Regions from separate parts of the Providencia sp. Marseille-Q8014 genome, predicted to be linked through region 1. Evidence: predicted binding sites of a transcription regulator. Region 1 holds the regulator's gene; the other holds the start of a gene.
The links. The regulator CRP, encoded in region 1, controls carbon source genes, mostly activating them, when cyclic AMP is high. The targets are predictions, from matches to a motif close to ATGTGANNNNNNTCACAT.

Region 1 (12,864 bases):
CAATACACCAAAAGTGTTGGATGGTGTCATCAAGCGACATGAGCTATTTGTTTCCCACTTGAATAAGCTCAATGAAAAATATGATATTTTTGCTGAGATCAGAGGGAAAGGGTTATTAATTGGTGCAGAATTGAAAAACCAACTCAATCATCGTTCGAAAGAGATTTTACAGGCGTGTGCCATTGAGGGATTAATGATGCTCAATGCTGGGCCAAATGTATTACGCTTTACTCCATCATTAATTATTTCTGAGGAAGAAATTAATAGTGGTATGAAAAAATTAGAAACAGTGATTGAAAACGTATTAAAAAATAAATAAATGTCTTTTACTCAAAGAGGTATTAACCTCTTTGAGTTTTTAACCATTGATGAGTAGATTAGATCATTATCTTTTTTTGTATAACCTTTCTACTGACGCCTGCTGTTCCTCTAATGTCGCAAATGTTTTTCGAATAATAACAGGAGCATTTTGAGCATTATTTGGAGTAATCGTTTTTTTTATTTTACGAGAACTTTGCGTGCTTATATTTTTTGTGTGATTAATGCGGTTTCCCTTATTTTGTATTTGTTGGGGATCTGCCTTGTTGTGAGTTTCAGAAACGCAAGGGGATAATGCTATTTCAGTCAGACCTCTTTTAACTTGCCCATTTATAATGACGCGTCCAGTGCCTTGATAATGAGAAGAGATGACATGAGCGGTCTGATGAATTGACTGTTCCTTTTTCGGTGGATTGAGTTCCTTAGTCGTGGTGGCTATTTTGAGGGGAATGCGACTTCCTTTTTGATATGAAATTGGTTTCGGTTGAGTGAAGTGTTTAATAATGGTGTCTTTCTCGGATTGAGTTTGTTCTTTTTTATCCATATACCAAACTAAATCCAGTTCTGAATAGTTTGTACCAATAAGGCTTGCATTGAGTTCTGATTTTTTCAGGTAGAGCATTGAGCGATCTTTTAGAGATTCAGCAGAATAGCGATTAGCCTCTAATTTATCTAACACGTGATGACATTTAGATTTCAACTGCTCAAGTTTTTGTTGAAGATGACATTCAGACGTCGGTCTCTTCACATTTAATGGGGAGGTTGATTGGTTATCACAGATATGACGCTCATTTGTTTTAATCGTATTTTTTGACATGCTTGGTTTTAATGAATAGGAAAAGGGTAACGATAATGAGGGTAAAGAAGGGAGCTGGCTCTTATTGAGAATATTGGCGGTATTGATTGCTACATCGATTTTAGTTTGCTGTACCTGACATGCGTTATCATCGTATTTTACGGGTGTCGATAAGGTGATTGAGGTTGGCTTAGTGCTATGTATTTCGTTAAGAAACTTATACTTTGCTTCTAGATTATTTCTTTTTATACGACATGATTCAGCGATTGTTTCAGTTGTCAGATTGCCACGTTTGAGCATCTCTGCATGAGCCGCTACTGTTTGGTTGATATATTTTACGGATGGGTGATGTTGACTTGTTTTCATTTTAATAAAACCTTTAAATAATAGTATATTAATTATTCTAGATTTTATTTTTTAGTGGATATGAATAATATAAAATAACGATACTTATGCTATTTGCTGGTTTTGTGGTGATATCGAAGGAAAATGGCTCTATATCAAAGATATAAAGCCATTATGCAATTGAGGTCAGACGAATTATAGGTTTATCGAGTACCGTACACCACGATAGTTTTACCATGCGCGGAGATAAGGTTTTGGTCTTCTAGCATTTTTAAGATGCGACCAACCGTTTCGCGGGAACAACCGACAATTTGGCCAATCTCTTGGCGTGTGATCTTAATTTGCATTCCATCTGGATGCGTCATCGCATCGGGTTGTTTCGCTAAATTAAGTAGCGTTTGAGCAATACGGCCTGTGACATCAAGGAAAGCCAGATTACCGACTTTTTCTGATGTGGTTTGTAGGCGGCTTGCCATTTGCGCGGAAAGGCGCATAAGGATATCAGGGTTAACCTGAATAAGCTGACGAAATTTTTTATAAGAAATTTCAGCGACTTCGCAGGCACTTTTTGCTCTGACCCAAGCTGAACGTTCTTGCCCTTCTTCAAATAACCCTAGTTCACCAATGAAGTCTCCCTGATTTAAATAGGAGAGGATCATTTCTTTGCCTTCTTCATCTTTGATTAAAACAGCCACTGAGCCTTTAACGATATAGTAAAGGGTTTCTGCTTTTTCACCCTGATGGATCAGAGTGCTCTTGGATGGATATTTATGAATATGGCAGTGTGACAAAAACCATTCAAGAGTAGGGTCTGTTTGTGGCTTGCCGAGAACCATTAGCGTTATCCTCTGTATGTTAATACAGCCATTCGGTTAATCGTCACCAGAATAGCTGGTTTTTTAAAGTCACTAGCTTAGCATATTAATTCGCATTATAGAGCAAGTTAATACCAACACTATAATATAATCAATTGAAACCTTGAGTTTTGATCTTAACCCTATCAGGTGGAACTTTGTTTGTAACATATTAAACTCAGAAAGTCTTGTTTTTATCGATTCAGCATCATAAAGCGCCTATTTGATTGAAAGGGTTTATGTAACAATGTAATCTTTTAGATAAACTTTTTCCTAGGGGAATAAAATATGGAAGCAAGAGTTAAATGGGTTGAAGGGCTCTCTTTTTTAGGCGAATCAGCTTCAGGTCATCAAGTTATGATGGACGGTAATTCCGGTGATAAAGCGCCTAGCCCAATGGAAATGGTCTTGATGGCTGCGGGCGGTTGTAGTGCTGTTGATGTTGTTTCTATTTTACAAAAAGGCCGTAATGACGTGAGGGGTTGTGAAGTTAAATTAACGTCACAGCGTAGGGATGAAGCACCTCGTTATTTTACCCATATTAATTTGCACTTTATTGTAACGGGAACGGATTTAACGGAAAAAACGGTTGAACGCGCTGTTCAGCTTTCTGCTGAAAAATATTGCTCGGTCTCATTAATGTTAGAAAAAGCCGTCACTGTTACCCACAGTTTTGAAATCAAAAACCAATAATTTATTTATTAATTATATAAATTTTTTAATTTATGATGCTTATTTTAAATAATAATAAGCATCATTTATTATTAATCATGTTTTCTTTTTATGAGTTTTTCGACCAACGGTGTCATGATTAACTCCATCGCTAATCCTAATTTTCCACCTGGTACAACGATAGTGTTCATTGCGGATATAAAAGAACCATTTAACATCGACAATAAATAAGGGAAGTCGATCTGTTCTAGCCCCCTAAAACGAATGACAATGAAACTTTCATCTTGTGAAGGAATCGCTTTAGCGGAAAATGGATTGGATGTATCGACAGTCGGTACACGTTGGAAATTAATATGGGTACGTGAAAATTGAGGGGTAATATAATTAATATAGTCACCCATTGAACGTACGACGGAATCCATGACGGCTTCTCGTGAATGCCCCCGTTCTGTTGTATCGCGGATCAATTTTTGGATCCATTCAAGGTTAACGATTGGAACCACACCCACTAATAAATCGACGTACTGTGCGACATCGTTTTCAGGCGTGACGACACCGCCATGCAAGCCTTCATAGAATAAAACATCACTATTTGCAGGTAAGGGTTCCCACGGTGTGAATGTGCCAGGCTGAAGCCCATAGGGTACAGCTTCATCATAGGTATGAAGGTATTTACGTGATTGACCTCCACCCTGTAAGCTGTAATCTAATAAGGTCTGTTCTAACAATGAAAAATCATTCGCTTCGGGACCAAAATAGCTGATGTGGCGGCCTTGTTCTCTTGCTTTGCGAATCGCCATATCCATTTCTGGACGCGTATAACGGTGGAAACTATCCCCTTCTAATGTTGCCGCTTGGATATTTAACTGATGGAATATTTTACGAAATGCTAAGCTTGTGGAGGTGGTTCCGGCACCACTAGAACCAGTAATTGCAATAATTGGGTGCTTTTTTGACATCATGGACTCCCTGTGCTGCGTTTGCGTCCATGCTTATTAAAATCATGAGCGAAACGGGTTTACGGGCGAAACTGACTTTTTGGCATAAAATTAACAGATTCATGTAATTCTGACCAGACTAGCACAATTTCTCCTGAAACTAACAGCCGTTTTACGTCGTCTACCTTTTGTTGTAACGACTTTTCATGTTCACCATAATCTGTTCCTTCACGTAAGACATAAGCTTCGATCAGGTTTTCTAAAGTGTCAGGGTCTAAATCTTTCCAAGGAATAATCATGACGTTTATTTACTTAAATATGCTGTTAACCATTGAGGAATACGTTTTTCTAACCACATTTCTGGTTTCCTAAAGGAACCGCTAACAAAACCAACATGTCCACCATGTTCAGTCATTTGATATTCGATATTCGCGGGTAAATGTGCTAAATCAGGCACGACATCAGGTGCCATAAAAGGGTCATCTTTGGCATGAATGATTAATGTCGGTTTGGTAATACGGGGTAACCTTGGTAACGCACTGCATTTTTGATAATAATCTGTCGCATTTTCGAAACCATGGATCCTAGCCGTGATCACATCATCGAACTCACGAATACGTTTTAGTTGCTTCAGTTGCGCTAAATTTAGGGGTAATGAACCTGGGTAACGCACCAGTTTGCGTGTGGCATTACGTTTCAATCCATTCAGTAAATAACGTTGATAGAATTGGGAAAACCCCTTTTCCATGCGAATCGAACAAGGTTCTAGCATCAAAGGAGCAGATACGACAACCCCTGCATCAAGGTCTGCCTCATCACCACTTTCCGCTAAATAGCAAGCAAGCATATTACCACCAAGAGAATAGCCAACAGCAGCGGTTGGAACATTTCCCCAAGTCTGTTTTAGCCAATGCAAAAAATACCGCGCATCACTGGTTTCACCTGAGTGATAAATCCGCTTTTGACGATTCGGTTCACCACTACAACCTCGGAAATGCATGATCACCCCTAACCAACCGTGATTCTGGGCGCTTTCTAACATGCCATGAGCATAAGGGCTTTTAAAACTACCTTCTAAGCCATGAAATATCACTAAACGCGGTTTATCGCGTGCCAGCTCAGGGGCTTCACTCCAAGCAAGGTCGATAAAGTCACCGTCAGGTAACTCAAGTCGTTGCCAAATAGGCTTAATTTTCGGTGTACGTCGAAAGATCCTTGGCAATAATGTTTGAAGGTGTGGATTCTTAGCCCAGTTGATTGGTCGAAAGTTTTCTGACATAGCCTTATTTAATTTAGTAATACCCTTGTGGGGCACATAACATACTGTTATTTTTTTGTGATGCAAGTGCACTTAATCGTTAGGATTGATTATAAATGAGTCTAGGACTAGTTTTTTCACTTTTTACGTTTCTATTTATTGCAGCAATAACACCCGGTCCTAACAACATGTTGTTAACATCAAGCACTGCCAATTATGGTTTCCGTCGCAGTGTTCCCTTATTATTGGGGATCATGTTGGGTATGCAGTCTATACTTTACCTTTCCGCGTTTGGTGTTGCAGCGCTTTTATTGCTTTATCCCGCATTACATATCGGCATGAAAATCGTTGGTAGTATATATTTATTGTGGTTGGCATGGAAAACCGCAACCGCCAGCTATTCACCATTGAAAACAGAGAGTACCGTTGCCAAAAACATCAAATGGTATCAAGGTGGGTTGTTACAATTTTTAAATCCAAAAGCTTGGATGATGGGGCTCGGTGCTGTCGGTAGTTATAGTCTCCCCGGAGAACTGTTTACTCAATCGATTATTATAATGAGTATTGCCGTGGTCATGGTTAATTTAGTGGCAGGGGTAATTTGGATGGCTGGCGGAGTCTTCATTGGCCATTTTTTAAGAAGCCGTCGTGCGTGGTTTATTTTTAATATAGTGATGGGACTATTAACGGCAGCTTGCGTCCTCTTGATTTGGCTTGAATAAAAATGTGCGGTAAACGGCAAAAAACCTTTATGAAGGGGGGAGCCTAATCATTGTGGCTCCCCCTATCATTTAATCCAAATCGATATTTTTGCTACCAAAGAAGTAAGTGAAAATAAATCCGCACACATAAGCGACGGCAATGCCACCGACATAAACCGACATACCTGCAAACACACCTTGGGCAGAGGTCATGAGCGGAATGGCAACTAAACCTGATGGGCCAAACACCGTGTTCAGTCCGACAGGTAAGCCCATCCAAGCAATTAAACCAATAAAGAAACCACCCGCAGCCCCCCCTAAACAGGCCGTCACGAAAGGCTTCACGCGTGGTAAGGTGACGCCATAGATCAGGGGTTCTCCAATACCAAGGAAGCCCGGAATGATGGCACCGCGAATTTGATTACGTAAAACCGAATCTTTTTTCGCTTTTGCATAGAGTGCGAGAGCGGCACCCACTTGCCCAGCACCCGCCATGGCCAAAATTGGGAATAATGAGTTGAAGCCTTGGGCATCCACTAAGGCAAAATAGACGGGAACAAATCCTTGGTGTACCCCAAACATCACGGCGATCAAGAATAAACCTGCTAATACGGCGGTTCCAAATGGATTACCATTGAGGTGCATAAATAGCCATGACATACCACTGAATAACCAGCTACCTAATGGCATGATGACCACATAAGCCGCCGCACCAACAATCAGTAAGGTAATGGTGGAAGTTAAAATCATATCAAGGTTAGCAGGAATAATTTTACGTACCTGTTTTTCAACCCATGCACCAAAAATACAGGCGATTAACACACCGATAATGCTGCCTCTAGGGTCTATATCCCAACCAAAAAAGTTGGTCATTCCTGAAAACACCCCAGTGGTTGCATTGGGGTCATAACCCAATACAAAGAGTGCGGCAATAATCGCGCCATTGACTCCACTACCACCGAAGGCTTTTTGGGCATTATAGCCAATTAAAATACTTAAAAAGCTAAATAACCCTTTGCTGAACACCGACATATAAAGAATTAAGTGCACGCCAAATGTCTGTTGCTCTGGGGTTTTAGGTAACCCTTCCGGATAGAAGGTTTGAGTCGCTAATGTTGCGAAACCGAGTAGTAGACCGGCAGCAATAAACCCAGGAATAAGGGGAGTAAAAATGGTGGCAAACTTAGATAAAAAACGATGCACTGCACTTGTTTGTTTCTGCTTCATCTGTTGCTTATTCGATGAGGCAAGTGCACTTAGGTTCGTTGCTAATGAAGGATCTGTTTTTTCGTCAACGACCTGCTCACCACTTTCGAGTATTTGATTCATTAGGTCAGCAGCAGTTTGAGCTTTACCTGGCCCTAGAACAATTTGTAATTGCTCATCACTTTCGATGACGCCAAGGACGCCAGCGATTTGTTTAATTGCTGTTTTATCGACAAGTTGGTCATTGTTGAGTGTTAAACGCAAGCGAGTCATACAGTTTCCCGCTTGCTTAATATTTGCACTGCCGCCGACCTTTTGCAGGATCTCCTGCATCATTTCTTTTGTGATTTTAGCCATGCCATTTACCCTATCAGTTTCCGTTTATTAAACGGACTTTGCGACGTTGAGCGCCGTACGAATAAACCCATTATTGTCTGATAGCAATTGACGTGCTTCATGTGCATTTAGCCCAGATAAGATCATCAAAATTGCTGTTTTGCAGTGTCTTTGACATTGTTGTAACGCGGATTCTGCGGTTTCCCTGTCACATTCAGTCGCTTCCATGACGATTCTGACTTGTCTCTCAACTAACTTGGCATTGGTTGCTTCAACATCGACCATTAAATTGCCGAAGACTTTACCAATACGGATCATTGCACCCGTCGTGATCATGTTGAGCACTAATTTCTGTGCTGTTCCTGCCTTCATGCGTGAAGAACCTGTCACGACTTCTGGTCCGACAATAGGTGTAATAGCGATATCGGCTGCATTTGCGACCGGACTATTTGGGTTACAGCTAATGGAAGCTGTCACAGCGCCGACTGTGCGTGCGTAGGCCAGCGCACCGAGTACATAAGGTGTACGGCCACTAGCGGCAATACCGACAAGTACATCTTTGTGATTAAATTGGATGTTAATCAGATCTTGCTCTCCCAGCTCTGGTTTATCTTCCGCATTTTCAACAGCACGGAAAATGGCTTGGTGACCGCCAGCGATTAAACCAATCACTTGTTCATGGGGAGTGCCATAGGTAGGAGGGCATTCACTCGCATCCAAAATACCGAGGCGACCTGATGTGCCTGCACCTGAATAAATCAATCTACCGCCATTGAGAAATGCTTGGGCGACTTTGTCGACAAGTTGTGCTATTTGTGGCAGTACTTTTTCGACAGCAAAGGGTACTTGCTTATCTTCATTATTGATGACTTGCAACATATCAAGAGTAGACAACTGATCGATATGGGTGCTCGCTGCGTTACGACTTTCCGTTACCATTTTGCTTAAGTCAATGGTCATAATAAATTACTCCTACTTCGGTTAATGGAAGGATATTAAGGAATTATTTATTCCAGTGATGTGATAATGATCACGGTGCTCTCTATTCTGAATTGTCAATATGAAAGAATATTTCTGTATGATTTAGATAGAGGTGATTAGTTACTTATTGAATTTAAGGGATTAATACTAAGTAATGCTATTTTTCTACGAGGAATAATTTATTTTTAATCATAGGCAATGAATAAGGAATAAGGATGACTTTACTGGATACCATCACGTGTTTGCTGCCAAGGCTTGCTGAAAATCAACGTAAGATCGCTCAGTACATCCTCGAAAAACCCGAGCGCGTACTTAGCTTATCTTCTCAGCAACTGGCGGAAACGTTGAATGTGAGTCAATCTGCTATTGTTAAATTTAGCCAAAAGGTCGGCGTGAAGGGATATCCGGCACTCAAATTAGCACTCAGTGAAATTATTGGTCGTCAACAACTTGATGAAGCGAACCCCCATGTGGCGTTGCATAATCGTATCACTCAGAGCGATAACCTAATGGTTGTCGCACAAAAGTTGGCTCTGGAAAAAAACTATTCCATCACCGAAACAACGCGTCATCTCGATTTTAAAATGTTTGAAAAAATTGTGGATAGCATTGATAAATCACAACGTGTACAGATTGTGGGTATTGGGGGATCAGGCTTAACGGCCAAAGACTTAAGTTACAAATTACAAAAGATTGGTATCACCACCTTGGTAGAATCGGATCACCATGTGCAAATTGCAGCCGCACTGACCTTGACCCCGCAGGATACTCAAATCGTGATTTCGTTTACAGGTAAACGTAAAGATATGCTGACTGCTGCCAGCATTGCCCGTAAACAAGGCGCTAATGTGGTGGCAATTACGCGTAGTAGGCTTTCTCCTTTAGCACAATTATCAGATTATGTACTGGAAAGTATTGCGGAAGAAAACGAATGGCGTAGCTCATCAATTTCATCGAGAACGGCTCAAAATACGCTGACAGACCTGCTGTTTATGGCTTTGCTCCAAAAACGTGAAGCACGAGCGAAAATGTTGGTAATGAATGCGCGAGTCATGATCAATAAATTAGACGAGTAAAGGCAAAATTGTTTTTTATCAATAAGTCACTTGCTTGTTCTTTGCAAAATGCCCTTATTTGAGTTAAGACTAATATAATGAATAAATAATATGACGCAATATAATAAGGGCATTATTAATGAGGGCATTAATTGTTTATACGGAGCTAACGGATGACGACTCCGTCATTAGCCATGCAGTAGCAAGACTTGCCAGTGAACTCAATGATGAACATGTCGAAACAGTCATCATTCGCGACTTTGAAGACGGCCTCGCTTATATCCGCTCAAATACCAGTATTGATTGCTTATTGTACGGTCGAGATATGTCTGACCGTGATGAACAGGTTCAAGCGCATCGCTTAATTACCCAATTACATCGTAGGCAAGAAGATGTTCCCGTCTTCTTGCTCAGTGATCGTGAAGAAGCGCTGGTTGCTTTTGATCGTAATATGATGGAGCAAGTTGATGAATTTGCTTGGATTTTAGAAGACTCAGCCGACTTCATTGCAGGCCGAGTACTGGCGGCTATTCAACGCTATCGCTCTCAATTGCTCCCACCGTTAATGAAAAGCCTAATCAAGTACAGCGATGTGCATGAATACTCATGGGCAGCGCCGGGTCACCAAGGCGGTGTAGGGTTTACCAAAACGCCAGCAGGGCGTATTTATCATGATTTTTTTGGGGAAAATCTTTTCCGTACAGATATCGGAATAGAGCGCGTGGCTGTCGGATCGTTACTTGACCATACAGGGGCATTCGGCGAGTGTGAAAAGAATGCAGCTCGTGTGTTTGGTGCTGACCAGTCTTATTCTGTGGTTGTGGGCACCTCCGGCTCTAACCGAACAATTATGCAAGCCTGCATGACGGATGAAGATGTCGTGGTGATTGACCGTAATTGTCATAAATCTATTGAGCAAGGATTAATATTAACGGGGGCGAAACCCGTCTATATGATCCCGAGTCGCAATCGTTATGGCATTATTGGGCCAATTTATCCCAAAGAAATGACGCCAGATGCGATTAAATTTAAAATCGCGCATAACCCGCTTACGAAGGCGAAAGTTAAACAGAAACCGGCTTATAGTGTTGTGACCAATTGTACATATGATGGCGTTTGTTATAACGCACGTAAGGTACAAGACTTGCTGGATGGCTCTTTAGACCGTATTCATTTTGACGAAGCTTGGTATGGCTATGCGCGTTTTAACCCTATTTATCGTGACCATTTTGCAATGCGTGATGAAGAAAGAACAGAAAACCAGCCCACTATTTTTGCCACGCATTCTACGCATAAGTTACTGAATGCCTTATCACAAGCCTCTTTTATTCACGTACGTAATGGTCGTAACGCGATTGATTTTAATCGTTTCAATCAAGCCTATTTAATGCACTCAACCACCTCACCGCTATACGCGATTTGTGCATCCAATGATATCGCCGCGGATATGATGGATGGTAATAGCGGGCGGTCACTGACCGATGAGGTGATCCGTGAATCTATCGATTTTAGGCAGTCTTTGGCTTATTTGTATAAAGAATTTATCAATGATGGGGAATGGTTCTTTAAGCCTTGGAATCAGGAAATGGTGAAAGACCCTGCCACGGGTAAACGATATGCCTTTGAAGATGCCCCTGTTGAACTACTCATGAAAGAGCAAAGCTGTTGGGTCATGCATCCAGAGGATAAATGGCACGGCTTTAATGATATTCCTGATAATTGGGCCATGTTAGACCCTATTAAAGTGAGTATTCTCTCTCCTGGGATGGGGGATGATGGTAACTTATTGGATACAGGGGTGCCTGCTGCACTGGTGACCGCGTGGCTCAATCATTATGGCATTGTGCCGACACGCACTACTGACTTTCAAATCATGTTTCTCTTTTCGATGGGGATCACCAAAGGGAAGTGGGGAACATTAGTGAATACCCTGCTTTCCTTTAAGCGTCACTATGATAGTAATACCGCGTTGAAAAAGGTGCTCCCTGAGGTTGTGCAGTCTGCCCCTGAAATTTATGGTGAAATGGGGTTACGTGACCTAGGGGATAATATGTTTGCTTATTTACAGAAAAATAACCCAGGCGGATTACTCAATCAGGCGTATTCGCATTTACCTCAGGTGATGATGAGCCCGCGAGATGCTTATCAAGAAATTGTGGCGAATCGTGTTGAAGCGGTTCCGGTTGATCAATTAGTCGGTAGAGTGGCCGCTAACTCGATTATTCCTTATCCACCCGGTATCCCAATGCTTTTATCGGGGGAAAACTTTGGTGATGAAAATAGCCCCCATATTCGTTATTTACAAGGTTTACAGGCATGGGATAGTGCGTTCCCTGGTTTTGAGCATGAAACTGAAGGCACGGAAGTGATTGATGGCCGATATCATGTGATGTGTGTGACAGCACGAGAGCAATAAGTGAAATAGGGGAGCGCGAATATTAACGCGCTATCTTTAGAGAACCGAGGGAACAACGAGGTGAATGTCTGTTTATTCAACACCTATTTGTTCCCACTACGGTTCTTTGGAAGCGATAAATCAATCGGCTACGCGTTGGATTCGAATTCAGTGGTCATGGCTTCGAGCTGCTCTTGCAGTTCCATCCATGCCATTTCCACCTCTTCTAACGCATTTTTTTGCTCGGTTTGGCTTTTCAAACATTCTGATAGCTCATTCTTGCGAGCCTGCTCATAGATGGAGGCATCAGAAAGCATCGCTTCCAGTTCGGCTAAGGCGCTAGCGTGCTTCTCCATTTTCTTTTCCAACTCCACCAACTTTTTACGAATAGGTTGAGTCTGCTGGCGAAACTCGGCTTCGCGGCGTTTTTGATCTTTTCTATCTTGCGCAGTGACTGTCGTTGTGTTCGCTGGGCGTTCTTTTTCTTGTTGATCGCGAGCCTGCTGTAACTCCATTTTATTTTGTTCGGCTAGCCATTGTTGGTAATCCTCTAAATCACCATCAAAAGGTTCAACCAAACCATCATGCACTAAATATAAGTCATCGGTTGTGGAACGTAATAAGTGCCTATCATGAGATACCACAACCAAGGCCCCTTCGAAATCAATCAATGCTTCTGTCAGCGCTTGACGCATATCTAAATCTAGGTGGTTCGTGGGCTCATCAAGCAGTAACAAATTAGGTCGTTGCCAAACAATTAAGGCGAGTACCAAACGGGCTTTTTCGCCGCCAGAAAAACGGCCACTTGGGTCAGTCACTTGATCCCCTTTAAAACCAAACCCACCTAAATAATCACGTAATTGCTGCTCGGTTTCTTGTGGTGCCAGTCTTGCGAGATGTTGCAAAGGGGATTCGTCAGCATGCAAATACTCTAACTGATGCTGCGCGAAATAGCCTAATTTTATACCTTTAGCTAACGAAACAGTGCCTTGTAATGGCTGTAAGTCTC
Region 2 (12,864 bases), 250 kb from region 1:
CACCAAGTACGGCTGGCTCATCAGGTGGTCTGCCTGTATAGGTGGAATGATAAATGGCATTGCGACGCTGTGTAATATGAGTCACTGTAAATACAGGGAAACTATCGATTTCATTATAATAACCGGTGTGATCCCCATAAGGTCCTTCGGGGGCAAGCTCTCCCGGCTCAATATACCCTTCTAAGATAATCTCAGCCCCAGCGGGCACCTCAAGGTCATTAGAAATACATTTAACAACCTCTGTTTTATTACCGCGCAATAATCCTGCAAAGGCATATTCAGATAATGTATCCGGAACGGGTGTCACTGCCCCCAAAATAGTTGCAGGATCTGCTCCTAGTGCAACCGCCACGGGGAACTTTTCCCCCGGATGCTGTTGGCACCACTCTTGGTAATCAAGAGCGCCACCACGATGTGAAAGCCAGCGCATAATGACTTTATTTTTACCTAACACTTGCTGGCGATAGATACCTAAGTTTTGGCGTTCTTTATTCGGACCTCTCGTGACGGTTAATCCCCACGTAATGAGTGGCGCGGCATCCTCAGGCCAACAATGCATCACAGGAATTTTAGTCAGATCGACATCATCACCAGTCCAAATTTGCTCTTGGCAAGGTGCTGAGCTTAGCCGTTTCGCCGGCATATTCAATACTTGTTTAAATTTAGGTAATTTATCGAATAAATCACGGAATCCCTTCGGGGGATCTGGCTCTTTCAGGAAAGCAAGCAACTTACCCACATCATGTAAGGCTTTGATATCTTCTTGCCCCATCCCCATGGCAACGCGTTTAGTCGTACCAAACAGATTGCATAAGACAGGCATATTATACCCTTTGGGGTTTTCAAATAATAATGCCGGGCCCCCTGCTCTAAGCGTGCGATCGGCTATTTCCGTCATTTCGAGGTAAGGATCGACTTCCATCGTAATACGTTTTAATTCGCCTTGCTTTTCAAGCTGGGCAATGAAGTCTCTTAGGTCACGGTATTTCATTGTCATCTTTTACTATTACAGAGGGAGTCTCATTATAAGACGTCCGGCAAAGGTTACAAGTTACCCATAAAAACTATTTGTAATCAATATGTTTATCTCTAAAAACTGATTACTTTACTGACAAACAAATGGAACCAGTGATTTTAATGATAAAGTATCAAACTGTTCAGGAAATACCTGATTGTGCTTAAATAATTTAAAACCATCACCTTTTCCACTGAAATACTCCAGTGTATTCCCCTTAATTTGTAACCCACTACCTTCCCTTAGCGCAACAACGACTTCATGTGGATTGATCACACAAAATTCTTGCAATCTTTCATCGCGAGTTTCCCCCATATGACCAGAGATATGCGCATCAATATAATGAGGATTTATTTGCAATGGAAAGAGCCCCAAAGATGGCATAATTGCCGCATTACTCACTGGCATATCATTGGTTGTACGAATACTGGGTGTCGCGACATTACAACCTGCACTCCAGCCAATATATGGCACATCACGTTCTCTCACCGCACGCTGAATAGCCACAATAAGCCCATTTTCATGCAGACATTTATTTAACCACCAAGTATTACCACCGCTAACAAGAATACATTCCGCTTGTTCAATTGCTTCTACAGGACTAGAGAAATGCTCTATCGAGGTGACTTTGATCCCTAAAGATTCACTTAGCTGTTCCGCACGTTCATCATGCGAACCGCGTAATATTGCATAAGGCACTAATACTGCTGACTTAATATTTTTACGGGCAATCATTTCGTGAATACGAGGTAATGCGTAGCTTAGCCATACTGGATTATTAGGAAGCTTACCATTACTTAATAAAAATATTTCCATGCTGTCTCCTAGATAACGAGTTGTTATACTATGGTTAACTCTCTTGAGTAAGTTTAAGTTAATATATGTTTCTGATTCTGAATGATATTCTTACTTAATGGATTAGTCACATTTTTATGTGTTAATTTGTTATGATGAGCATAATTTTGTCGCGTGGGTTAGAAAAATGGAAAAGTGGTATTTGCTATATTGTAAACGAGGGCAAATTGATAGGGCCATAGAGCACTTGAATAGGCAAAGTGTCATTTGCATGACCCCGATGACAGAGATAGAAAAAGTGGTTAGAGGAAAACGGGTGACAGTACAAGAAGCTCTATTCCCTAACTACCTATTTGTGAAATTTGATCATAATGACATCCATACGACAACAATCCAATCAACACGAGGTGTAAGTCATTTTGTGCGTTTTGGGCAACTACCTGCCGTTGTACCCGATGAAATTATAGAGCTCTTGCAACAGGCTCCACTGTCTCATCTTGTCGCCCCTGAAACACCGGTGCATGGTGATAATGTTTTAATTACAGAAGGTATTTTTTCCGGTATACAAGCTATCTATGATGAGCCAAATGGTGAGTCGCGATCCATCTTATTGCTGAATATTTTAAATAAAAATGTATCTAAAGTGCTTGATAACTCTCAATTTAAAAAATTACCTCAATAGAAATAAAAAGGCCCACATCGAGTGGGCTTTTTTGTTAATTCAATAGTCATGAACTAAGAATCTTCTTTCTCTTCGTTTTCTTCGTTTTCTTCTTCATCCGCCTTCCGTCGACCTTTACCTACATAAAAGTTAGATAAAAGTACCCCCAACTCAAAGAGTAAGTACATCGGAACGGCAAGTAAAGTCTGAGAGAGAACGTCTGGTGGCGTTAGGAACATCCCAACAATAAATGCACCAACTAAAATATATGGGCGTTTACGTTTTAATGATTCCGGTGTTGTCACTCCCGTCCAGCATAAGAGAATAATGGCTATAGGTACCTCAAATGCGGCACCAAATGCCATAAATAGCGTCATAACAAAACTGAGATATTTGCTAATATCCGGAATAAAATTAACGCTATCGGGTGTCGTTTTCACAAAAAAGCCGAATGCTAATGGGAAAACCACAAAATAAGCAAATGCCATTCCTAAATAGAAAAGGAAGCTGCTCGAAACCAACAAAGGCAGCATTAATCTACGTTCGTGCTTATATAACGCAGGTGCTATAAACGCCCAAATTTGATACAGAATGACCGGTATTGATACAAATATCGATACCATCATTGTCAGTTTAATTGGGGTAAAGAATGTAGATGCCACATCTGTCGCACTCATTTGAGAACCAACAGGGAGCTTATCAATCAAAGGGGCGGCAACTAACCGATAAATGTCATTTGAGAAGTAAGCCAAAGCAGCGAAAACAATCAAAACCGTAATCAAACAGTTTAGCAGCCGCTTCCTGAGTTCAATGAGGTGGCTAATAAGTGGTTGTGTATCATTTACAGCCATGTTCTATTTTTCGCTTTCAGTCTGATTAGGATTTTTTTTCGTTGTCGATGCAGTTTGTTGAGCGTCGTCGCTTTGCGCTGATAACGTTACTGGCTCTTCAACCACTTCTGCCATTTTTGCTGCATGTTCAGGATCAGGGTCTGACTCTTGAGTTTTTGAAGCATTGTTTTGAGCATCTTTAACTGCACTATCATAGTTGTCAGTTAATTCTTTCGCTTTTTGCAATTCGCTTTCAACACCCTCTGTCGTCGCTTGATAACCTGATTTTAATGATTGTGCTGCTTGGCGAAGCTCATCCATAGATTGTTTTAGCTCAGGAGAAAGCGTTTCCATACCAGCTTTCTCCTCAACTTTTTTCAAGGTCTCTTGCAATTCTTGCAATTTGAGTTCTTGTGACAATTCATTTTGCACATTAGCGGCTAAAGAGCGCATAGCACGGATCCAACCAGCAACAGTTCTCACTGCCACTGGTAGACGCTCAGGGCCTAATACGACAAGACCAATAACTGCAACAAGCAGCAGTTCACTGAAACCTATGTCAAACACGGTTTAACCCTGCTCTTTATTTTTGCTCTCAACTGGGCTGTCTTTCTTCTCAGCAGCCTGTTGCTCTGTAATATTTTTAGGTGCAAAATCAGCATCTTGTTTTTCTTGCTCTTCTTTTGCAGCCTTTGCAGCTTCATCATCGTTCATTGCTTTTTTAAAGCCTTTCAATGATTCACCTAAGTCAGATCCCAGAGAGCGCAGCTTTTTGGTTCCGAAAATTAAAATAATAAGTAGAGCAATAATAATAAGTTGCCAAGGGCTACCAAAAGCGGCCATTGAAATAGTTGATTCCATTGTTTATACCTCTGTAAAAGTGGGATCAATAGTTATTTATCCCATTATATACAACCTGCTCTCAATACGGAAATATTCACAGGCTTATAAACTTGTCGCAAAACAAGGTTTACTTAATTTTTTCCTGATTTATACCAACCTATAACCCATGACAACGCACCAATAGTCATAAATGCTGTCGCCATTGAGGTTGACTCAAAAATAAAGAATAAACTACCGCAAAGAATCAGTGTTGCCCCCATTCCTAATAGGTACTGAGACTTACGCTGTTTGCTACGTTGTTCCTTTAATTGATCAGTAAGTTGTTCAATATTCGATTGTAGGAATTTATGTTGACGTAAAGCGCCATAAATTAAATCAGGAATTTCAGGCATTTTTTCTGCCCAATAAGGTGCCTTTTCTTTTAAAGCTTGAGTAATAGCTGGAATACCAACTTGGCTATGTATCCAATCTTCTAAAAATGGCTTCGCCGTCTTCCACAAATCAAGTTGGGGATAAAGCTGACGACCTAAACCTTCAACATAAAGTAAGGTTTTTTGTAGCAATACTAGCTGTGGTTGCACTTCCATATTGAAGCGACGAGCAGTATTAAATAGATTCAGCAGGACATGCCCAAACGAAATTTCAGCCAGTGGCTTTTCAAAGATTGGTTCGCACACCGTTCTGATAGCAAACTCAAAATCCTCAACGTTGGTATCAGCAGGTACCCAACCTGAATCGACATGTAACTCCGCCACCTTACGATAGTCGCGGTTAAAGAACGCAATAAAGTTTTCCGCTAAATAACGCTTATCTTCTTTATTTAATGACCCTACAATACCACAATCAATGCCAATATAAAGTGGATCTTCAGGGTGTTCATAACTCACAAAAATATTGCCTGGATGCATATCCGCATGGAAGAAACTGTCACGAAAAACTTGGGTAAAGAAGACTTTGACGCCTCTTTCAGCCAAGATTTTCATATTTGTTCCCTGAGCTTTTAAAGCCGAGATATCCGACACCGGGATTCCGTAGATGCGCTCCATGACCATCACATTTTCACGGCAATAATCCGCATAAACTTCAGGCACATACAACATAGAGCTATTTTCAAAGTTACGACGCAGCTGGATAGCATTGGCTGATTCACGTAAAAGGTTCAGCTCATCGATTAACGTTTTTTCGTATTCACGCACGACTTCTTTAGGGCGTAAACGACGGCCGTCTGGTAACAAAGGCACCCAATTAGCGATGCGGTACATGAGTTTCACATCAGCTTTAATCACTGGCAAGATATCAGGACGAATGACTTTTAAAACAACCTCTTTGCCATTTTCTTTCAGCTTGGCAGTGTGGACTTGAGCGATTGACGCTGAGGCGAGGGCTTTTTCATCAAAATCATCAAACCATTGTTCTAATGGCCCACCTAATGATTCTTCAATGTAGCGACGCGCCAATTTACCGTCAAAGCTAGCGACTTTATCTTGTAGTAAAGAGAGTTGATCAGCAATTGTTGGAGGGAAAAGGTCTCGGCGAGTCGATAACATCTGACCAAATTTAATCCATACCGGCCCCAACTCTTGTAACGCTAAACGTAATCGTTCACCCACTTCTTTTTCTGGATGTTGATTCTTGATCCAAAAGAAACCAAAGCGACCAATCCGAAGGGGTAACGTGAGTTTAACTTTTGGGATTAATTCATCTAAACCATATGAGAGGAATACCCGAATAATAAAGTAAAGGCGTTTTATTTCACCGGGCGTCATTATGCTCCTCCAGCTGGCGTAACCGCATTTCTAGCTGATTTAAGGACTCAGCAATCTGCTCAACTTCATCACTAAAATAAGCCAGTTCTAGCGGATTTGGCGCCATTTTCCATTCTTCAAGCAATGTATCTTTTAGGTACGTTTTTTGTCGACATGCTAGATGTGAAACAAGTTTACTTCCCTTTTGAACGATTTGGCTAATCCCTTGTGCGGCAACATCGCCGAGATAAGGTGACAGATAATGGGCGGGGTCCCAAATGGCCATATCTAACAGCGACGACCAATGCTGAACAACCTGCATATCACCTTCAATAACAATTTCACCACTATTAATTAGCTGTGATAATTGCTGTTTATCCTTTAGTTTAATCAACGTAAACAGGGATGTTTTGATTGTACAATCAGCAGGTTCACACCATTGGCTTAACACATCAACATGGTTATCAGTAAAAATCAGCGTCAACGTTTGATTGAGCTCTTTTAAGTCGACCGACATGACTTTACCCGCTAAGCGTGCTCTAGCGGGTTTTAAGACCGATTCTTTAAATAACATATGATTCATACATGTTTCCATGAATGCCGTCATTAAAGAATATAATACGGTATTTTGGCTTTCTGACTGTGCTGACGTGGCTTCCATCTTAGAATTTAAACCCTTTATGCAATGCGACGATACCACCTGTCATATTGGTATAAGTAACCTGTTCAAAACCTGCATTTTCCATCATGGATTTCAGTGTTTCTTGGTCAGGATGCATACGAATAGATTCAGCGAGATAACGGTAGCTCTCAGGATCACCAACGACTGCTTGCCCAATACGTGGCAAAACATGGAATGAATACGCATCATAAGCTTTATTCAGTGGCTCAATAACAGGTTTAGAGAATTCAAGAACAAGCAAACGTCCACCTGGCTTTAACACTCGAAACATTGAGCGCAACGCTTTATCTTTGTCTGTAACATTACGCAGACCAAAAGAGATAGTGATACAATCAAAATAATTATCTGGGAACGGCAACTCCTCAGCATTAGCTTGAACATAGCTAACATTACCAACGATACCAAGGTCACGTAACTTTTCACGCCCCATTTTTAACATGGAATCATTGATATCAGCGAGAATCACTTCGCCTTTTTCACCGACAAGGCGAGAAAATTTAGCGGTTAAATCGCCGGTTCCACCCGCCAGATCTAGAACGCGTTGATTACGACGCACACCACTGGCTTCTATCGTAAAACGTTTCCAGACACGATGAATGCCAAACGACATTAAATCATTCATCAAATCATATTTTGATGCTACAGAATGAAAAACATTTGCTACTAGGCCAACTTTATCTTCTTTGCCTACTGTACGGAAACCAAAATCAATAGTTTCTTTTGTTGGTTCTGTCATTTCTATTATGCCTGTTTATAATTCAAACTTTTGTAGGAAGTGTAACAGCCTTTGAGGTAAAACCCTATCAAGAAGTCTAAGATTCCGCACAATATGGCTTATCTGACTTTTCAACTAATTGAGCGGAGATTGGCTGCTTTACCTCTACTCCCATTTCTTTAAAGCTTTCTGCTTGGCTAATCAAATTTCCTCGGCCTTCTGCTAGCCTTTTCATTGCTGATTGATAAGCCTGATCTGCTTTATCTAAGCTGGCGCCTAAAAGCTGCATATCCTCGACAAAAAGGCGCAACTTATCATACATTTTCGCTGCTTTTGTCGCAATTTCTTGCGCATTTTGTCCTTGTCGTTCGTACCGCCATAAGTTATTGATTGTTCTCACTGCAACCAATAAGGTAGAAGGACACACTAACATGATATTCTGTTTTATCCCTTCATCAAGTAACTCAGGCGATTCTTTTAAAGCTAACAAATACGCAGGTTCAATCGGAATGAACATCAAGACATAATCAAGGGAGCGTATTCCTGGTAATTGGTGATAATCTTTACGGCTTAAACCACGCATATGATTACGAATTGAAGCGACATGATTTTTGAGTGCATAGGCTTGTTCTTCAGGATCTTCACTATTGAAATAGTTTTCATAGGCGACTAATGACATTTTAGCATCAACAATGACGTCCTTGCCTTCAGGTAGGCGAATAATCACATCGGGTTGATAACGGCTATTGTAGCTTGTGTTTATACTCACCTGTGTCTCAAACTCACTACCTTGACGTAAGCCAGAAGCTTCAAGGATACGAGTCAAAATCGTTTCTCCCCAATTCCCTTGGATTTTATTATCACCTTTAAGAGCACGCGTTAAATTAACGGCTTCTTTCGTCATTTGGTTGTTTAACTGTTGTAATTGACGAATTTCATAAGCCAAGGTGTGCCGTTCTTTAGCCTCTTCCCCAAAACTTTGTTGAACTTGCTGGCGGAAACCTTCAAGTTGCTCACGAAATGGTGACAGCATGGCGATTAAGCTTTTCTGTTGCTGCTCTGACACTCGTCGTTCACTTTGTTCGAAAATACGGTTTGCCAAATTTTCAAATTGTGTAGTCAGCCGCTGCTCACTATTTTGCAATAGCCTTTGTTTTTCTTCGTTAGCTAATTGATTTTGTTCAAAACGTGTGGTGATTTCCCGTAGTTCAGCTTCCTGCTCACGGTTAATGTCTCGCAATGTACGCAGCTCTTGATCAAGACGCTCATACTCCATTTTCCATTCAGAAAGATGGATGTTTTTTTCATCGCTTGCCGCAAGCTGACGGTTAACTTGTTGGAGTTCTTGTTCTTTTTGGCTCAATTTTTGTGCAATAGAAAACCAGACAGCCAAACCGCCAATTAAAATACCACCGAGGGCACCAATAACCCCATATAGTAGAGAGGTATCCACTGTTAAATCCTTACATTACGTGATCCAATGTAAAGTAATCGGATACTGTATATCTGTCCAGAAGTAATTTGAAGTAAGCCATAAATTGCGAACAGCTTCGCAGCTTATCCCATCCAATGAGCCAACCAACGTAGGCCAAAAGCGCCTGGCGCTAATATACCGAATGCCCATATCATCGCAGAAACAATATTCGCGACTTGAAAGTAACGTTTCGGCATTTTACAAATGCCTGCAACTAAAGGTACTACGGCTCTAAATGGTCCAAAGAAACGTCCTAAAAATACGCTCCAGATCCCCCAACGATTAAAGAAGTGCTGCCCGCGATCTATCATCTGTGGTTTACGAGAAATAGGCCACATTTTACGAACATTGTCTTTGTAGTGAAAACCAAACCAGTAAGAAAGCCAATCACCAAAAAACGCGCCTAATGTCGCGGCAAGCCATACAGGCCAAAATGTGATACCGCTTTCTCCGATTAAAGCCCCTAAGCCAAGTAAAATGACGGTCGCAGGTAACAGTAAGGATAAAAATGCTAAAGATTCACCAAAAGCGAGAAAGAAAATGATTGGTAGTGCCCATATTTCATGTTCACGGGTAAACTCAGTCACCGCATGGACTATTTCATTTAGTGTCACCGTCATTTCTCCCTTAATGATAACTTGGTGAGTACATTAACGAATATGTAATAAACCAATATTAAACTAACTATTCGATAAAATAGCTTTGCAGCACGCTGCGACCAGACTTATCCAAACCAAAATCCGTCTCTAACCACTTATCAATGCTGCCATAATGATTATTTATACTATTTATCGCTGTCAGTAAAAACTCTTCGCGTACTGAATAGACATATTCAAACTTCTTCACTGCGCTTTCGCTCATTCTCTGGGCGTGTTCTTCCAGTAAATGCTTGCGATATGGGGCCAACGTTTCGTTTGTTAGCAAGTAATCTTCCATGACGGTGTCTAAGTCAGCGCCAAGTGCAAATAGTACTAAAGCTGAACCAACGCCGGTACGATCTTTACCAACGGCACAGTGCTGAACGATACCACCTTTTTCTGGCTGCTTTAGCATATTCACCAGTTGATGATAAGCTGGATTATTTAGCGGCAGCAGTTCGTAAAGACGGTTCATGAAAATTTTAGGATCAAATTTTTCAAGGAGTTCAGGGGTTAATTTATCAAGATCAGCACTCACCTCTTTAGCCATAGGGTTTGCAGGTGCATTAACATAATGAGCGCCATCCCAAACAATATCTGGTTTTGATTTAATTTCAGCAACATCGCGATAATCTAATATCTGATAGAGATTTTGATCTTGTAAAATGATCAAATCCTCTTCAGTTAAATGGTTGAGAGCCCCTGAGCGAAACAATAAACCTGACTTAATTTTATTACCATTCGCTAATTTTTTCCCACCAAGGTCACGGAAATTAACGCCGCCTTTAAGAGGCAATACTGAAGGGTGCAAATAAGGTGTTTTGGTCATCATCTTCTTACCTATAATGTTGATTGTTCTCAAAACCATAACAGATTATGCCTCGAAAAAAATCAGAAAAAATACCTGCAATTAAGCAGGCATTAATAAAATGAGCGATAAAGATGAAAATAAACCAAGAGAGAGAAAGTGAACTGGGCTCGTCTACTGTTTATTCACAACCGAGTGAAAGCGTAAGTAAACGAGCCAGTAATGACGCAATTAAAGTAGGCGGCGAGCAGCCTCAACCACAATACTCAACACATTACCTTCTGTTTTCTTCAGCAAGGCTTCATTAGGGATTTCTTGTTGGGTACGGTTAACAATCACACCAGCGACCATACCAGCCCGTAAACCTTGGCTTGAACACATAGTCAATAATGTTGCAGATTCCATTTCATAATTCATGACACCCATATCTTGCCATTCTTTCATTGAACCTCTGAAATGGCGCATCACACGGCCTGTATAGGTATCGTAGCGTTCTTGTCCTGGATAGAAGGTATCAGAGGAAGCCGTCACCCCCACATGGACGGTCGCCCCCGCTTCTTTTGCTGCATCATAGAGAGCATTTGTACATGTAAAGTCAGCAACCGCAGGGTATTCAAGAGGTGCAAAGTGCTGGCTCGCGCCATCCAGTCTTACTGCGCCTGTCGTCACCAAAACATCACCTACATTGATGTTTTCTTGGATAGCACCTGTTGTACCAATACGTAAGAAAGTACGGATCCCTAACTGTGCTAATTCTTCTACAGCAATCGAGGTAGAAGGACCACCGATACCTGTAGAACACACAATCACGGCTTTACCATCAAGCTCACCACGCCAAGAGGTGAACTCACGCAGAGAAGCGAGATGTACTGGGTTATCCATCAAACGTGCGATTTTCTCAACGCGATTCGGGTCACCGGGAACAATAGCAACAGTAGCACCCTGCAAGTCACTCTTTTTTAAGCCTAAGTGGAATACGTCAGACATATCAAACTCCTTTACACAATGGCATCATTGAATTTATACGTTAAGAGTAATATAGCGGTAAACCCCAAACAGTTTAGTGACATTAATCACCTTTAATGAAAATCGATATGTTTATGTTGCAAAATAAAGTGATTCAAGTCACACAAAGCAAGCGGGTAGACCTAAGTATCCGATCAGTATAGACGATACCGAGAGGAGCACTGAAACAACACTTATAAAATTTGATTAGCCATGATGAGAAGTATTGATTGTTGTTAATGATATACAGCAAAGCCTCTATTTATACCTATAAATGCCAATCCAAGGCTGATTCATCGCATATTTTGCGTGACGCCTGTTGATATTGAAGGTGGACATGCCTTAGCACAAGATATCTTCATTGCCCCCGCTCATTGGCATGGAACTGCGAGAATAAAAAAGCGCCACTCATGATTTGAATGGCGCTTTGAATTATTGGCAGAATAAAAGAGCGTTGGCTATCAGAGAACTACATCAAGGATTAGAACGCCCACCAGACCGATTGCCCAAGCTATCGTTGTTGGGATAGACCAGACCATCATCTGCTGTTTAACGTCCTTAATACCCATCATTCTATTCACAACCCAGTAAAGGCTGTCGTTAAAATATCCGAAGAATAATGACCCCATAGTTGCTGCTTGAGCAGCGACAAGTAGATTAATATCCGGAATTTGGCTAATGATTGGCGCAGATATTGAAGCTGCCGTGATCATCGCGACGGTGCCTGAGCCCTGAATTAAACGTACTAAGGTTGCGATAATAAATGGGATGAGCACAGGCGTGATCGGTAAGCTCGCCACATGCTCGGCTAAAATATTTCCCGTCCCACTATCACGTAGCACTGCGCCTAATGCACCGCCAGCACCTGTTACCAATAAAATGATACCCGCTGACTGTAAGCCTTCTTCCATACGGTCGATGACTTCTTCCTTTGTCGCTTTTGGCATCAATGTATAAACCGAGATTAACACACTGATCGATAAAGCGATTATAGGTGCCCCAAGGAATTGGAAGGTTTGGAAGTACCAATTATCATCCATACCTTGGAAAGTGTCAGTTTTCAGCAATAACCCATTAACTGCGTTAATAAAAATCAGCAAGATCGGCGTGACGATAGGCAATACAGATAAGAACAGGCTTGGTAACGGTTTATTTGCCTTTTCTTCCATATAACGATCGTGGATTTCTTTTAAATCGGCATTGTTGCTGTCATCAGGCATGAACTCAGGGTATTTAACCGCTAGCCATTTTGCGTAAAAAACAATACCAATCACGCAAGGCACCGCAAGGGTCATCCCCGTTAATATCATGGCACCAATATCAACACCAAAAATGCCTGCAACCCCCAAAGGACCTGGCGTTGGCGGTACAGTATGGTGTGTGACCACCAGACCACCCGCTAATGCAACACCTAGGGTTAACAAACTGCGCTTACCGTTCTTTGCTAACGCTTTCGCCAACGGATAAAGAATAACGAATGCCGAATCAACAAAAATAGGGATACTAACGATATAACCTGTAATAGCCAGCGCCCATTCTTCACGCTTTTTTCCTAACCAACGAATAAAACTATAAGCTATCTGTTCAGCGGCACCAGAAACTTCTAGCACCCTTCCCATCATTACCCCGAGACCGATAACAATACCGATGCCA

Region 2: the regulator CRP is predicted to act here: its motif matches at 11,320-11,337, upstream of udp (uridine phosphorylase).

What each region holds. Positions count from the first base shown of each region.
Region 1 covers NZ_CBCOPT010000001.1:375,582-388,445, forward strand. Annotated here, with positions in the region: gene ACWPW6_RS01615 (aspartate aminotransferase family protein) at 1-319, shown strand, start outside; gene ACWPW6_RS01620 (hypothetical protein) at 386-1,480, opposite strand; gene crp (cAMP-activated global transcriptional regulator CRP) at 1,663-2,295, opposite strand; gene ACWPW6_RS01630 (OsmC family protein) at 2,602-3,006, shown strand; gene ACWPW6_RS01635 (phosphoribulokinase) at 3,078-3,944, opposite strand; gene ACWPW6_RS01640 (YheU family protein) at 4,004-4,222, opposite strand; gene ACWPW6_RS01645 (hydrolase) at 4,228-5,202, opposite strand; gene ACWPW6_RS01650 (LysE family translocator) at 5,298-5,903, shown strand; gene murP (PTS N-acetylmuramic acid transporter subunit IIBC) at 5,973-7,445, opposite strand; gene murQ (N-acetylmuramic acid 6-phosphate etherase) at 7,473-8,384, opposite strand; gene ACWPW6_RS01665 (MurR/RpiR family transcriptional regulator) at 8,621-9,481, shown strand; gene adiA (arginine decarboxylase) at 9,600-11,876, shown strand; gene ACWPW6_RS01675 (ABC transporter ATP-binding protein) at 12,005-12,864, opposite strand, start outside.
Region 2 covers NZ_CBCOPT010000001.1:620,690-633,553, reverse strand. Annotated here, with positions in the region: gene ubiD (4-hydroxy-3-polyprenylbenzoate decarboxylase) at 1-991, opposite strand, end outside; gene pepE (dipeptidase PepE) at 1,106-1,831, opposite strand; gene rfaH (transcription/translation regulatory transformer protein RfaH) at 1,998-2,492, shown strand; gene tatC (Sec-independent protein translocase subunit TatC) at 2,546-3,322, opposite strand; gene tatB (Sec-independent protein translocase protein TatB) at 3,326-3,868, opposite strand; gene tatA (twin-arginine translocase TatA/TatE family subunit) at 3,872-4,162, opposite strand; gene ubiB (ubiquinone biosynthesis regulatory protein kinase UbiB) at 4,276-5,910, opposite strand; gene ACWPW6_RS02675 (ubiquinone biosynthesis accessory factor UbiJ) at 5,897-6,550, opposite strand; gene ubiE (bifunctional demethylmenaquinone methyltransferase/2-methoxy-6-polyprenyl-1,4-benzoquinol methylase UbiE) at 6,552-7,307, opposite strand; gene rmuC (DNA recombination protein RmuC) at 7,384-8,739, opposite strand; gene ACWPW6_RS02660 (DedA family protein) at 8,844-9,374, opposite strand; gene ACWPW6_RS02655 (tyrosine-protein phosphatase) at 9,445-10,227, opposite strand; gene udp (uridine phosphorylase) at 10,438-11,193, opposite strand; gene ACWPW6_RS02645 (GntP family permease) at 11,673-12,864, opposite strand, start outside.